Regions from separate parts of the Proteus mirabilis HI4320 genome, predicted to be linked through region 1. Evidence: predicted binding sites of a transcription regulator. Region 1 holds the regulator's gene; each other region holds the start of a gene.
What was found. Region 1 encodes PurR, which represses purine synthesis genes. Its sites were predicted from a motif close to CANGCAAACGTTTGCNTG; they were not measured.
Positions count from the first base shown of each region.

Region 2: purE (5-(carboxyamino)imidazole ribonucleotide mutase) is a predicted target of PurR. The motif match lies at 2,150-2,167, and genes of this name have one in related genera.
Region 3: glyA (serine hydroxymethyltransferase) is a predicted target of PurR. The motif match lies at 2,115-2,132, and genes of this name have one in related genera.
Region 4: purL (phosphoribosylformylglycinamidine synthase) is a predicted target of PurR. The motif match lies at 1,532-1,549, and genes of this name have one in related genera.

Region 1 is NC_010554.1:1,473,600-1,477,570, forward strand. It holds gene sodB (superoxide dismutase [Fe]) at 1-386, shown strand, start outside; gene cydH (cytochrome bd-I oxidase subunit CydH) at 521-604, opposite strand; gene purR (HTH-type transcriptional repressor PurR) at 873-1,898, shown strand; gene punR (DNA-binding transcriptional activator PunR) at 1,908-2,810, opposite strand; gene punC (purine nucleoside transporter PunC) at 2,930-3,971, shown strand, end outside.
Region 2 is NC_010554.1:2,339,409-2,343,379, forward strand. It holds gene cysS (cysteine--tRNA ligase) at 1-488, opposite strand, end outside; gene ppiB (peptidylprolyl isomerase B) at 880-1,374, shown strand; gene PMI_RS10645 (UDP-2,3-diacylglucosamine diphosphatase) at 1,387-2,109, shown strand; gene purE (5-(carboxyamino)imidazole ribonucleotide mutase) at 2,242-2,763, shown strand; gene purK (5-(carboxyamino)imidazole ribonucleotide synthase) at 2,760-3,827, shown strand; gene PMI_RS10660 (MFS transporter) at 3,951-3,971, shown strand, end outside.
Region 3 is NC_010554.1:2,007,427-2,011,397, reverse strand. It holds gene PMI_RS09225 (hypothetical protein) at 1-591, shown strand, start outside; gene hmpA (NO-inducible flavohemoprotein) at 687-1,877, opposite strand; gene glyA (serine hydroxymethyltransferase) at 2,244-3,497, shown strand; gene PMI_RS09210 (3-phenylpropionate MFS transporter) at 3,590-3,971, shown strand, end outside.
Region 4 is NC_010554.1:2,019,922-2,023,892, reverse strand. It holds gene mltF (membrane-bound lytic murein transglycosylase MltF) at 1-1,366, opposite strand, end outside; gene purL (phosphoribosylformylglycinamidine synthase) at 1,631-3,971, shown strand, end outside.

The DNA.
Region 1 (3,971 bases):
TCAATAATGCTGCTCAAGTTTGGAACCATACATTCTACTGGAATTGCTTAGCACCAAACGCAGGCGGTGCACCAACAGGTAAAATTGCAGAAGCAATCAATAAAGCGTTTGGCTCTTTTGAAGAGTTCAAAAAACAATTTAATGATGCAGCTGCAAAAAACTTTGGTTCAGGTTGGACTTGGTTAGTGAAAAAAGCAGATGGCTCATTAGCCATTGTTAATACATCTAACGCTGCAACACCTGTTTCTGGCGAAGATAAACCACTGTTAACTGTTGACGTCTGGGAGCACGCTTACTACATCGACTATCGTAATGCACGTGTGAAATACTTAGAAGAGTTCTGGGCACTGGTTAACTGGTCATTTGTTGAAGCAAATCTTGCTTAATTGACTGTTTCAGAGATGGGAAAACCATTTTTGATAATCTAATAACAAAGGGCCTAGTGCCCTTTGTTATATTGATATATTTGATTGCTCACTTTGGATAGCTAAAATTTAAGTAAATAATTAGCAATTAACAATCAAAACAATAAACTTGCATATATTACGATCATAACCAGTGCTGCTACTGCGGTACTTAAACCAAATTTCAGATCCGTATCCATCTATTTCTCCCTCAAAATGATTATAATACTCAGATTAAACCATAATCTTGTCATGGTTAATTATTATTACATATCAAGTTTTGCTAAAATAGCGACTAGAGCACAATTTATAACATTGATTAATACTTTCACTTTTGAGCTAGATCATACAAAATTCACAGCTAATCGCTAAATTATTGCCAGTGTTTGCCCTATATATGACTATACTGGCAGTTAAACCATAAAATGAATTAAAAGAGACCAATGAAGGTCAGGAGTTTTCCACACCATGGCAACAATAAAAGACGTGGCAAAACGCGCAGGCGTATCAACCACGACTGTTTCTCATGTGATCAACAAAACTCGTTTTGTTGCTGAGAACACAAGAGCGGCAGTTTGGGCTGCGATAAAAGAATTAAATTATTCGCCGAGTGCTGTCGCACGTAGTTTAAAAGTCAATCACACTAAATCTATTGGTTTATTAGCCACGTCCAGTGAAGCACCTTACTTTGCTGAAGTGATTGAAGCTGTTGAAAATAGTTGTTATAGCAAAGGCTACACGCTAATTTTATGTAATTCACATAATAATCTTGATAAACAAAAAGCTTATTTAGCTATGTTGGCACAAAAACGTGTTGATGGTTTATTAGTCATGTGTTCAGAATATCCCGATCATCTTCTTTCTCTCTTAGAAGGTTATCGTAATATTCCGATGGTCGTAATGGACTGGGGAAAAGCCCGCGGTGACTTTACTGATACCATTATTGATAACGCATTCCATGGTGGCTATATAGCCGGTCGTTATCTTATTGAACGAGGTCATCGTGATATTGGTATTATCCCCGGCCCTCTAGAGCGAAATACCGGAGGCGGTCGTTTACAGGGCTTTTTAAAAGCCATGGAAGAAGCGAAAATTACGGTAAAAGAAGAGTGGATTGTACAAGGTGACTTTGAACCTGAATCTGGTTACAAAGCCATGACCCAAATGCTCAATCAAAAGCAACGCCCTACTGCCGTATTTTGTGGCGGTGATGTTATGGCGATGGGAGCAATATGTGCAGCTGATGAGTTAGGATTACGTGTTCCTGCCGATATTTCCATTGTCGGCTACGACAATATCCGTAATGCACGCTATTTCACACCAGCTTTAACCACGGTTCACCAGCCGAAAGAGCGTTTAGGACAAATGGCTTTTTCCATGTTACTCGACCGTATTGTGAATAAACGCGAGGATGCACAAACTATCGAAGTACACCCGCGCCTAGTAGAACGTCGCTCTGTTGCCGATGGTCCATTTATTGATTATCGCCGCTGATCTCCTTCATTAACGAAGCCATTCCTCATTTAAGGTTTGGCTATCGCCTAGATAATCTAATAGCCAAGTTAATGCCGGCGATTCGCTTTTATCAACCCATGTTAGACAGCACGGACTGTCTGGCAAGGGTTGTGCTAAGGTAAGGGTAACCAACTTACCTTGTTCGATTAATGGCTCCGCTCGGTGCCAAGGCACCATACCAACACATAATCCTGCTAATAAACACTCAAGCCCCATATCCCATGAAGGTACTATCATTCGGCGCTGATTATTTAATGCCCAAGTATCTCGTTTTGGTAAACTACGTGAGGTATCTTCTAAACATAAACTAGGATAAGGCCGTAGTTCATCATCGGTTAATGGATGTGCCGCGCTTGCAAGAGGATGATCAGCATGACACACACATCGCCACGGCATAAAGCCCATATCTTTAAAACTATAACGTTCACCAATAGGTGAAGCTCTAGTGGCACCAATAGCCAAATCAACACGCCCGTTCACTAATGAATCCCAGACACCGTTAAAAACTTCAGGATAAACATAGAGTTCGATATCAGGAAAATGGCGATAAAAGTCCAGAATAAGTTGCTGTGTTCTAGCCGGTTTGACAATACCATCCACGGCAATGCTAAACTGCCCCCGCCAGCCATTTGAGACTTGCTGGCACATATGGCGAGTGTCATTCATTTTTTTGATAACAGAACGGGCTTCTTTAATAAAGATCTTACCCGCATCGGTTAATTCAACATCACGATGCCGGCGTTCAAACAAAGGAACGGCAAGCCATTCTTCTAATTGTCTCACGGTGTAACTCACCGCGGAGGGTACTCTGTGCAATTCTTGAGCGGCTGAGCTAAAACTCCCCGTTCTAGCGACAGCATCAACGACCTCTAGCGAGTATTCTGACCACATAATATTTATTCCTTTGAATTTTTTTCACAGCATTAACCAAATATTCCCGTTTCACAAGTAAAATCACTCTTAGCTACAATATATAAAATGTTTTACATCACATAACATAGAAAATTAAAATGACTTTAAAGAATTCCACACAATCAAAAACACCTTCTCTCTTTATGGTGTATCTCGCCTGCCTTAGTATGCTGGGCTATTTAGCTATCGATATGTATCTGCCTGCATTTGGTATGATGCAACGCGAATTATCAATCAGTGAAGGCGCCGTCAGTAACAGCTTAAGTATCTTTCTATTTGGCTTTGCTGTCGCTCAACTACTTTGGGGACCACTCTCAGACAAATTGGGGCGTAAGCCTATTTTACTTATTGGGCTAAGTTTCTTCTCCCTAGGTTGTCTAGGTATGCTTTGGGTAGACAGTGCTGCCGGTTTACTAACCATGCGCTTCTTACAAGCCTTTGGCGTCTGCTCTGCAGCCGTTATTTGGCAAGCACTAGTGATAGACCGTTTTGATGAGTCTCGCGCTCAACACGTTTTCGCATCAATTATGCCATTGGTCGCCCTTTCCCCAGCCTTAGCGCCACTCATTGGTGCTTTTCTGTTAAACCACGGTGGCTGGCGCATGATTTTTATGTTGCTGATGGCAATTACTCTTGTATTAATGCTACCCACATTGATGCTAAAAAATATTAAACAAAAATCAGTTATTGATGCAGGCCCATCTACAGTATCATTTTTAACTTTGCTTAAGTCACCTATCTATGCCGGTAACGTATTAGTTTACGCGTCCTGTAGTGCGGGTTTCTTTGCTTGGTTAGCAGGCTCTCCGATTATCCTTGAGAAGATGGGTTATTCACCACAAGATATCGGCTTAAGCTATATTCCACAAACCATCGCATTTATGGTAGGTGGTTATGGTTGTCGCATTTTATTATCAAAAATGTCGGGTAAAACACTATTACCTTTATTGTTAATTGGCTACGCAGTGAGCATGACAGCGTTGTTCTTAGTCGCCAAATATACACACCCAACATTAACAACAATTTTAATTCCATTTTGTATTATGGCTGTGATGAACGGTGCTTCTTATCCCATTGCTGTCTCTAATGCGCTATCAGCCTACCCGGAAGTGAGTGGTAAAGCTGCTGCATTGCAAAATG
Region 2 (3,971 bases), 870 kb from region 1:
AGTTGCTCTAAATCTTGACGAGAAAGCAAGCCATAATCCGGATCGGTATCAATGGCAAACATCACATCACCATTTTCTGCTACATAAGCATGACCACGTTTAATTAATGTCTCGGTAAGAGCAATAATTTCTGCAATATGATGTGTGGCTCGTGGCTCTGAATCAGGGCGTAAGATATTCAATGCATCAAAATCTTTATGCATTTCCGCTAACATACGTGTCGTTAATTGTTCGCAAGTTTCATTATTTTCAATCGCACGCTTGATGATTTTATCATCCACATCGGTGACATTGCGCACATAATTCACATCATACCCTAAATAACGTAAATAGCGGGTTATGGCATCAAATGCCACAAATGTACGTCCATGACCAATATGACATAAATCATAAATAGTGATGCCACACACGTACATACCTATTTTTCCTTTATGGATAGGTTTAAATTCTTCTTTTTGTCGAGTAAGAGTATTAAAAATCTTTAGCATCAGAGGACGTTCCCATTTTTAACTGTACGTGTTGATTACGTATTTATGTATATAAAATAACGACTACAGCGATAAAAATAACCACATAACATTACCTTTATAAGGGTTTTAATGCCTAAACTCAAAGGTAATCCAATTAATAGTCTCTTATATTACTCTGCTCTGCGTTTATTTTCACTGTTCAATCGTTAACAGTAAGGCGCCAAATTGAGTTTATTGGTGAAATAATTGGCGAAAAATGTTTTCTATTACTATTTTCGCGATTTTTAGCCTGAAAGTCGCCATGAACAAAAGATGAATACTGACTAAATAAGGTAACTGTGGTATAAAAAAACGGTCTATTGTTTCAGCCCACATCTGGGTAAAACTAAAATTATACTAGGATCTGAATATGGTTACTTTTCATACCAATTACGGCGATATCGTGATTAAAACATTTGCAGATAAAGCACCTGCAACCGTAGAAAATTTTTTAGATTACTGTAAAGAAGGGTTCTACGATAACACTATCTTCCACCGTGTTATTAATGGTTTTATGATCCAAGGTGGTGGTTTTGAACCTGGTATGAAGCAAAAAGAAACTAAAGCCCCGGTAAGAAACGAAGCAAACAACGGTCTTGCCAATAATCGTGGTACATTAGCGATGGCTCGTACCAACGATCCACATTCTGCAACAGCACAATTCTTTATCAACGTAGCAGATAACGACTTCTTAAACTTCCGTGCAGAAAATGCCAATGGTTGGGGATATTGTGTATTTGCTGAAGTTGTTGAAGGAATGGATGTTGTAGACAAAATCAAAGCCGTTTCTACTGGTCGCAGTGGTTTCCACCAAGATGTTCCTCGTGAAGATATTATCATTAACAGTGTTACTGTTAGCGAATAAGTAGCGCTTTTTATGTGCACCCTGTTTATTGCAGATCTGCATTTAAGTGAGCACGAACCGGCAATTACTGCCGGTTTTCTTCGCTTTTTACAAGAGCAAGCGATCCACGCAAATGCACTTTATATTTTGGGCGATTTCTTTGATTTTTGGATTGGTGATGATGATCCTAATCCACTACATCAGCGCATAGCCCAAGCATTAATGGCATTAAAAAATGCGGGAGTGCCCTGCTATTTTATTCATGGTAACCGCGATTTCTTAATCGGCTCTCGCTTTGCAAAAGAGAGCGGAATGACACTGCTACCACAAGAAAAAGTGCTTGAGATAGAGCAACATCGTATTTTAATCTTACATGGTGATACGCTTTGCACCGATGATGATGCCTATCAACGCTATCGTAAAAAAGTCCACAATAAGTTTATTCAACGCTTATTCCTACTCCTTCCTCTGACCATTCGATTACGTATTGCTAAAAAAATGCGCTCTCGTAGTCAAAGTAGCAACCAATACAAATCTGAAGCGATAATGGACGTTAATGCTCAAGCCGTTATCAATACCTTTAAACAATTTAATACCCAATGGATGATCCACGGTCATACTCATCGACCGGCGATCCACACCGTCGACATTGATGGGAAACCACATTATCGAGGTGTATTAGGAGCTTGGCATACGGAAGGCTCAATGTTTAAAGTCACCTCAGATAAAATCGAACTGATCCAATTTCCATTTTAAATAGATGATACTTTTTCGGCTATTGTAGCATATTTTTCTTTACGCAAACGTTTTCCTTGACGTGTTAGCGTGATACTATCATGCTCAGTTTCTCTGGCTATATCCGTTTATGCTTACAGGAGCAGTTAAGTAATGTCTTCTCAAGTTGGTCTCAATACCTCATCCCCTCGTATCGCCATTGTGATGGGTTCGAAAAGTGACTGGGCGACAATGTGTCATGCCGCAGAAGTCCTAGACACGTTACAACTTCCTTACCATGTTGAAATTGTTTCCGCACACCGAACACCGGATAAATTATTTCGTTTCGCAGAACAGGCCAAAGAGAATGGTTTTGACGTGATTATTGCGGGTGCTGGCGGTGCTGCACATTTACCGGGGATGTTGGCAGCCAAAACCTTAGTTCCTGTATTAGGGGTTCCTGTACAAAGTGCTGCATTAAGTGGTGTTGATAGCCTTTATTCTATTGTACAAATGCCGAAAGGTATTCCCGTTGGCACACTGGCTATTGGTAAAGCGGGGGCTGCTAATGCCGCGCTACTTGCCGCACAAATTTTAGCATTACACTCTGCTGATATTTTTAATGCATTAACACAATGGCGAGCAACACAAACACAAGAAGTCCTTAATCACCCTGATCCAAGGGAGGCGCTATGAAGCCGGTTTGTGTTCTTGGTAATGGACAGTTAGGTCGAATGTTACGTCAAGCGGGTGAGCCATTAGGTATTGCGGTATATCCCGTAGGGCTTGATGCTGAACCCGAAGCGGTACCTTATCAAAAGAGTATTATTACCGCAGAAATTGAACGTTGGCCGGAAACCGCATTAACCAATGAGTTAGAGCACCATGCTAACTTTATTAACCGAGATATTTTTCCATTACTCGCAGATCGCTTACCACAAAAACAACTCCTTGATGAACTTCATTTAGCGACGGCACCTTGGCAACCATTAACTTCGGCTGAGCAATGGCCTGAGCTATTCAATCAGCTAGGGGAGTTTATTATCGTTAAACGCCGTGTTGGTGGTTACGACGGACGAGGTCAATGGCGGATACACCCAGGTGACGAACAACAATTACCAGCCGAAATATATGGTGAATGTATTGTCGAACAAGGTATTCCTTTCTCTGGAGAAGTCTCTTTAGTTGGTGCAAGAAATCGTCAGGGGGATTGTGTTTTTTATCCACTCACTCACAATCTTCATCAAGATGGCATTTTACGCATGAGTGTTGCGCTACCAAATCCTCCCGAGGCATTACAACAATTAGCAGAGGATATGCTTAGCAAGATCCTCAATAAACTAAATTATATCGGTGTAATGGCCATGGAATGCTTTATTGTCGGTGATAAATTACTGATTAATGAACTCGCACCTCGCGTCCACAACAGTGGTCACTGGACACAAAATGGTGCTTCTATTAGCCAGTTTGAACTTCACTTACGTGCTATTCTTGATTTACCGATGCCCAAACCTAATGTTTGCCAATCGGCGGTAATGGTTAATCTTATTGGAACGGAGATCGACATCAAATGGCTATCATTACCTTTAGTTCATCTACATTGGTATGAAAAAGAAGTGTGTCCAGCCCGCAAAGTAGGGCATCTCAACTTAGTACATAATAACCATCAAGCTCTGCAAAAGAGCTTAAGTACATTAAGTCCCCTGCTCGATGAAGCCTATCAATATCCGATTAAATGGGCGCTAGAAAAATTAAGCTAGCAGTCCGACTCAGAAAGTTAGAGAATAATAGCCTTTAAATGTACTGGCCTGTGAATACAAGGCCAGTTATTCGCTATTTTTTCCTGAACATTCAGGATACTGCACCCGTTCTATGGAGTCAGGATGCCAGTCACGCAACAAAAT
Region 3 (3,971 bases), 530 kb from region 1:
TTTTCCGCCATGATTGTGGCAATAACAACAGGGTTTATTTTCCTCGATATTTTGGTGCTGAATAATGGTATTTCTGAAACCTCAGCAACCGAACTGGGGCAAGAACTTATTGTGGCTATAATATGTCTTCTTTTCTTTATACCTGCTTATAAACAGCCAGAAATGAGAGGGGGATACACACTGATTATGGGCTTTTTCTTGTGTATCTTAATTCGTGAGTTAGATGGTGTTTTTGACCAATTAGCACATGGTTCATGGGTTTGGTTTGCATTAACGGTAACATTTGTCTGTATAGCGATCGCTATCAGAGAAGGGAAAAAAACATTATATGGCTTAACCCATTTTATAACGCATTCTAGTCAAGGAATGCTTATGGCGGGTTTACTCAGTGTTTTACTGTTCTCTCGCTTATTTGGTATGGGGATTTTGTGGGAGAAATTGTTAGGTGAAGACTATAACCGCACAGTAAAAAATATGGTGGAAGAAGGTAGCGAGTTGTTCGGCTATACACTCTGTTTAATTAGTGTTATTTGGTATCGCTATTCGTCTAAATATCATGTTATACCGACATCAATAAAAGTTACTTATTAAATAGTTAGTGGTTTCCAATATAAAAAGCGCTGAATAGTAAAATAATCAGCGCTTTTTCCTTATTATTTAATTTATTCTCTTACCTATTCTGGCTGTTATTGGCTAATAACAGTATGAGGGCCAAAGCACTCATAATGAAGTTTATCGCTTTCAATACCGAGAGTAATAAGTTGTTTAGCGACAGATTGCATAAAAGGTAATGGACCACAGAAATAGAACTGCATATTAGGTATTGATAGCCATTCATGTATCTTGGTTAAATCCATCAACCCTTCAAATTGATAGTCTTTATTGATTATATCTTCAGTACGAGGGAGACGATACCATACGGCTTGTTGATATTGTTCAATTTGCTTTCCTGCTTGTGCGATTTCTTCCTTAAAAGCATGCACGCCACCATGCTCCGCTGCATGTAACCAATTGACTTGTGCTTGGTGAGAAGAGAGAGTGTGCAACATCGCTAACATAGGAGTTAAGCCTACACCTGCTGAAATTAATGTGACAGGCGTTGTTGATGAGATATCTAAATAAAAATCGCCCCCTGGTGCGGCAACTTGTAAGATGTCTCCTTCTTGGATATGGTCATGAAGAAAATTAGATAAAATTCCCTTGTCTTCACGTTTTACCGCAATACGATAGGTTTTATTGTTTGCCGATTGCGTTAAGGAATATTGACGAATTTCTTGATTTGCAAGTTTCTCATCACGAATATAAATACTTAAATATTGGCCTGCACGGTAAGGTGTAACCGCTTGTCCATCTTCAGGCTCTAATTCAAAGCTGGTAATAACCTCACTTTGTTTTACTTTATGCTTAACTTTAAAGTGACGTAATCCTCGCCAGCCTCCAGATGCTTGTTCTTTTTGTTGATAAATTTGCTCTTCCCGATTAATAAAAACATCAGCCAAAACTTGGTAAGCGGCTCCCCAAGCATCAAGCACTTCTTTGCCCGGGTTAAACATTTCATCAATGGTGGCTAATAAGTTTTCTCCAACAATAGGATAATGTTCAGGAAGAATATTCAAACTGGCATGTTTTTGTGCAATTTTTTCTACCGCCGGCAAAATAGCAGGTAAATCCTCAAGGTGCGTTGCATAAGCACATATCGCATTAAATAACGCTTCACGTTGTGCGCCACTGCTTTGGTGGCTCATGGTAAAAATATCTTTTAACTCAGGATGGCGAGAGAACATTCTGTCGTAAAAATGTGCCGTTAACGCGGGGCCTGTTTTAGCAATAAGAGGAATAGTGGATTTAATTGTCGCGATAGTTTGTGCATCTAACATAATTGCTCCTGAAAAATATTCAGTTTAATATGATTTTTATAACATGTATTTTTAATACAACTTATATCTTTTTGCTTTATTTGTAAATCTGAGTTTTTATTTTTTTTTAGGAAAATGGGGAAATCTTAGAGAATGATGTTGAGGGTTTACATAAATTAGCGAGATGTGCCTCAAAAAGAACAAAAACAGCAGATAAAATGAGGTTATCAAAAAGTAATAGAACTGTGTTATAGTGGCTTAGCAAACGATTGCGTATTTTTTCTTTTGGGACTATCTCAATGAGGAAAAAGAGTTTACACTGTATGTCATTCTTACTCCCGTAAGGGAGTTCGCCTTTAGTGAAGTTAGCTGAGTCAGGAGATGTGAATGTTAAAACGTGAAATGAATATTGCTGATTACGATCCGGAATTATGGAATGCAATGGAAGGTGAAGTGACTCGTCAAGAAGAGCACATCGAATTAATTGCTTCTGAAAACTATACTAGTCCTCGTGTTATGCAGGCGCAGGGATCTCAGCTGACCAACAAATATGCAGAAGGTTATCCAGGTAAACGCTACTACGGCGGTTGTGAATACGTTGATGTTGTTGAACAATTAGCTATTGATCGTGCCAAAGCACTATTTGGTGCTGATTATGCAAACGTACAACCTCACTCTGGATCACAAGCGAATGCGGCTGTGTATATGGCATTACTTAAACCGGGTGATACAGTATTAGGGATGAATTTGGCCCAAGGTGGTCACTTAACTCACGGCTCTCCGGTTAACTTCTCTGGTAAACTCTACAATATCGTTCCTTATGGTATTGATGAAGCAGGTAAAATTGATTACCAAGATATCGCTGAGCAAGCTAAAAAGCATAAACCAAAAATGATCATTGGTGGTTTTTCAGCTTATTCAGGTTTGGTTGATTGGGCTAAAATGCGTGAAATCGCAGATAGCGTAGGGGCTTACTTATTTGTCGATATGGCTCACGTTGCAGGTATGATTGCAGCGGGTGTCTATCCAAACCCAGTACCACATGCTCACGTTGTGACTACAACAACACACAAAACATTAGCGGGTCCTCGTGGTGGTCTTATCCTTGCTAAGGGTGGCGATGAAGAGTTTTATAAGAAATTAAACTCTGCCGTATTCCCTGGCTCTCAAGGTGGTCCTTTAATGCATGTGATCGCGGGTAAAGCCGTTGCATTAAAAGAAGCAATGGAACCTGAGTTTAAAGTTTACCAGCAACAAGTTGCAAAAAATGCGAAAGCAATGGTAGACGTTTTCTTAGCGCGCGGTTATAAAGTAGTATCTGGTGGCACAGAGAACCACCTGTTTTTATTAGACTTAGTTGATAAAGATATTACAGGTAAAGATGCTGATGCTGCACTGGGTCGTGCTAATATCACTGTGAACAAAAATAGTGTGCCAAATGATCCTCGCAGTCCATTTGTTACATCTGGTATTCGTATTGGTTCTCCTGCGATTACACGTCGTGGTTTTAAAGAAGCGGAAGCAAAAGATTTAGCCGGTTGGATGTGTGATGTCCTTGATAATATCAATGATGAAGCGAACATTGAAAAAGTGAAACAAAAAGTCTTGGATATCTGCGCTAAATTTCCAGTTTACGCATAAGTTTGTAACGATATAATAAAACCCGTTATACAAGCCCGCTTCGAGAACATGTTCTTGGCGGGTTTTTTTGCATGTTAAAAATGGGGGGTTGGATGGTTATTCCATCAACACTGTGGCTTGCCTTAGATTATTTTACGTATTTTTTCTCATATGGTATTTTCTTGCCTTTTTGGTCTATCTGGTTAAAGGGCGAGGGGGTTGATCCTGCGATGATAGGCTTACTACTTGGGGTGGGCTTAACCGCTCGTTTTGTAGGAAGCTTGATTTTAACGCCGGCTGTAAAAGATCCATCAAAGCTCATTACTGCACTGCGACTTTTTGCTTTTTTATCTCTCCTATTTACCGTTGCATTTATGTTGGGCACTCATTGGGCTTGGCTCTTTTTGGTAATGACCGGATTTAACGTTTTTTTTGCACCCATGGTGCCTTTGGGAGATTCACTTGCGGGAACATGGCAAAAACAATTTCCTTTAG
Region 4 (3,971 bases), 550 kb from region 1:
CTTGTAGGTATCCCTCTAAACTGAGTTGATAGCGACGAATATTTTCAACATAACGATAAGCTTCATGTCCTCTCGCATAACCATAGGGAAGATCTAAATAGTATTTCTTTTGGCTGAGCAAAGGTAACCGCGCTTTTACATCTAACCAGCTATTAGGATTGGCGCCTTGCTGTTCGGTTAGCTTTCTTGCATCTAACATATGACCATATCCCATGTTATAAGCGGCAAGTGCAAACCAGATTTTTTCATCATCAGGGATAGTATCTGGTAGGCGAGAAAGAAGATGTTTTAAATATTGTGCACCTCCTTTGATACTTTCTTCGGGATCTAACCTATCTGTTATACCCATACTTGACGCAGTTGGACGTGTTAGCATCATTAAGCCTCTTACACCTGTCGGTGACGTGGCATGGGGATCCCAATGTGATTCTTGCCAAGCCATTGCTGCTAATAAACGCCAATCAAAAGTCTCGGCATATTTTTCAAACAGAGGTTGATAATTAGGTAATATTGAGTCAATGGCGGTAATAAAAGAGAGTGTATCAAAGTAGTCAAATGAACCAACATGACCAAAATACTTCTCTTCTAGTCTTGCGAGCACATCGTCTTGGGAAAGTTGATTGAAGTAATCCAACATGGCTGCATACAGACTATTATCATCTTGATTTGGTAAATACCACGTTAATGGACGACTTTCCGTCACCTCAAAAGCGACTGCAACATTAGGGTGAATGCGTTGTTGTACCGCGACGCTGATTGAATCGGCCAGTACATAAGTTATTTTACCTTCAGATAACTCTTCAAGTAGCTGTGAAGTCGTTTTAGTCTCTGATTCTTCCCATTCGAGTTCAGGATATTGCGTTTCTTTTAATGTTTTTAATAAGCTGGCATGAGCTGAACCGGCTGCGACGACAAGGCGCCCATTAAGCTCATCAAAACGACGAGGCCTCAATGTGCCTTTACGATAGATCAGTTGTTGAGAAACTGAGAAATAGGCTGGCCCACTTCGTGTCGTATCTAGCCTTTCTTTATTATAAATTAATCCAGCGGCAATAAAGTCTGCTTTATTATTCTCCAGATCATCAAAGAGTTGGTTGATATTCGTCCGCATATTAACGACAAGTTTCACGCCAAGATAATCAGCAAAGCGTTTCACTAATTCATAATCGAAACCTACGGGGTCCTTTTTATCATTTATCGTTATCAGTGGTGAAGGGATAGTACTCACTCTAAGCTCACCACGAGATAAAATCTTATTTATCTGCGCTTTTTGCCTGTCAGGCCAAGTAATATTCAGTGCAATAATCGCGGCTGAAAATAGCGCTATGATAACGATAACGAAATAGTTAATCCTTATATTGTTCAATAGGTTGGTTCTCGTTAACGTTGTTTTTTATTGTGTGTAAAGTAGTCATTTAAACATGGATAAATTTCCAGTAATCGACCATTTTGCTCAACATTTTGCTAAGACGCAACTTGATTACACCAATTAATGATGAAAACACGCTAAGTTAAATGCTGTTATTTTGTTCACGCAAACGGTTTCGTCTGAGCAGTTATTCTATTATACTAGGCGCGTTTCCCCTGAATGATTGATCAGGCTAGCTGCTAAAAGAGAGAACTCAATATTATGGAAATCCTGCGTGGCTCCCCCGCTTTATCCGCTTTTCGTATTAATAAACTATTAACTTTATGTCAGGAAAACCAACTTCCTGTCCGTGGTATTTATGCGGAGTTTATCCATTTTGTAAAAGTGGATGGACAGCTATCTGAAGATGAACAAGCTAAATTAAGCAAGTTACTGCACTATGGCCCTTCATTAACAGAGCATGAGCTTGTTGGAGAGATGCGTATTGTTGTACCACGACCGGGAACCATTTCGCCATGGTCGACTAAAGCGACAGATATTGCCCATAATTGTGGTTTAACACAAGTGGTTAGAATTGAACGTGGTATTGCTTATTATATAGATAGCGATACGATGGCCGAAGAACAGTGGCAGTTGTTATACGGTTTTATTTATGATCGTATGATGGAAACAATTTTTACCGATTATCAACAAGTTAATGCGCTATTTGCTGAACAGACACCCACCCCATTAAAAACAATTGATGTTCTTGCTCACGGTAAAGATGCGCTAGTTGCTGCCAATATTGAAATGGGGTTAGCGCTGGCTGATGATGAAGTTGATTATCTAGTAGATGCTTTTAAACGTTTGCAACGCAATCCAACTGATGTAGAACTTTATATGTTCGCTCAAGCAAACTCAGAGCATTGCCGTCATAAAATTTTTAATGCAGATTGGATAATCGACGGTAAAGCGCAAGACAAATCATTATTTAAAATGATTAAAAATACTTTTGAGCAAACTCCTGATTATGTCTTGTCGGCTTATAAAGATAATGCTGCTGTAATGGAAGGCTCCGTTGCTGGGCGTTTTTATCCCGATACGGAAAAAGGGCATTACCGTTATCATCAAGAGCCTGTCCATATCTTAATGAAAGTGGAAACGCACAATCACCCAACGGCAATTTCTCCGTGGCCTGGTGCAGCAACCGGCTCTGGCGGTGAAATTCGTGATGAAGGGGCGACAGGCCGTGGGGCAAAACCTAAAGCGGGTTTAGTCGGTTTTTCCGTTTCTAACTTACGTATTCCGGGGTTTGAACAACCTTGGGAAGAAGATTTTGGCAGACCAGAACGTATTGTCAGTGCACTGGACATTATGACAGAAGGCCCTTTAGGTGGAGCCGCATTTAATAATGAATTTGGTCGCCCCGCCTTATTAGGTTATTTCAGAACCTATGAAGAGCAGGTTAATAGTCATAATGGTGTTGAAATTCGAGGCTACCATAAACCTATTATGTTGGCTGGTGGTATTGGTAATATTCGCGAAGATCACGTGCAAAAAGGTGAGATCTCCGTGGGTGCTAAGTTAATTGTACTTGGTGGCCCATCGATGAATATCGGCCTAGGCGGTGGTGCGGCTTCTTCTATGACTTCCGGCCAGTCAGATGCTGATTTAGATTTTGCTTCTGTGCAACGAGATAACCCAGAAATGGAGCGTCGTTGCCAAGAGGTTATCGATCGCTGTTGGCAATTAGGTGATGATAACCCGATTTTATTTATTCATGATGTCGGAGCGGGGGGGCTTTCTAATGCCATGCCTGAGCTTGTCAATGATGGCGGGCGTGGAGGTCGTTTTGAGTTACGTAACGTTTTAAATGATGAACCGGGTATGAGTCCTCTAGAGATCTGGTGTAATGAGTCGCAAGAGCGTTATGTATTAGCGGTATCCCCAGAAAAAATGCCACTATTTGATGCGCTATGCCAACGAGAAAGAGCCCCTTACGCTGTCATTGGCGAGGCAACACAAGAGCGTGAGTTAGTGTTAAATGATACACATTTTGATAATAAACCAATAGATATGCCTTTAGATATCTTGTTAGGTAAAGCGCCGAAAATGTTGCGTGATGTCACATCACATAAAACAGCAGGTGAATATCTCGATCGTAAAGATATCGATTTAAAAGAAGCGGTTTATCGCGTACTTCATTTACCCGCCGTTGCTGAGAAGACGTTCTTAATTACTATTGGTGATCGTAGTGTTACGGGAATGGTTGCGCGTGACCAAATGGTTGGACCTTGGCAAATTCCGGTGGCTAACTGTGCGGTAACAACGGCCACATTAGATAGTTATTACGGCGAGGCGATGTCAATAGGGGAAAGAGCCCCTATTGCACTATTAGATTTTGCCGCATCAGCGCGAATGGCGGTAGGTGAAGCCTTAACCAATATGGCGGGTTGCGATGTACAGTCACTTAATCGTATAAAACTTTCCGCAAACTGGATGGCTGCGGCGGGTCACCCTGGTGAAGATGCGGGATTATATGATGCAGTAAAAGCCATTGGTGAAGAGCTATGCCCACAATTAGGTATTACTATTCCGGTGGGTAAGGACTCAATGTCCATGA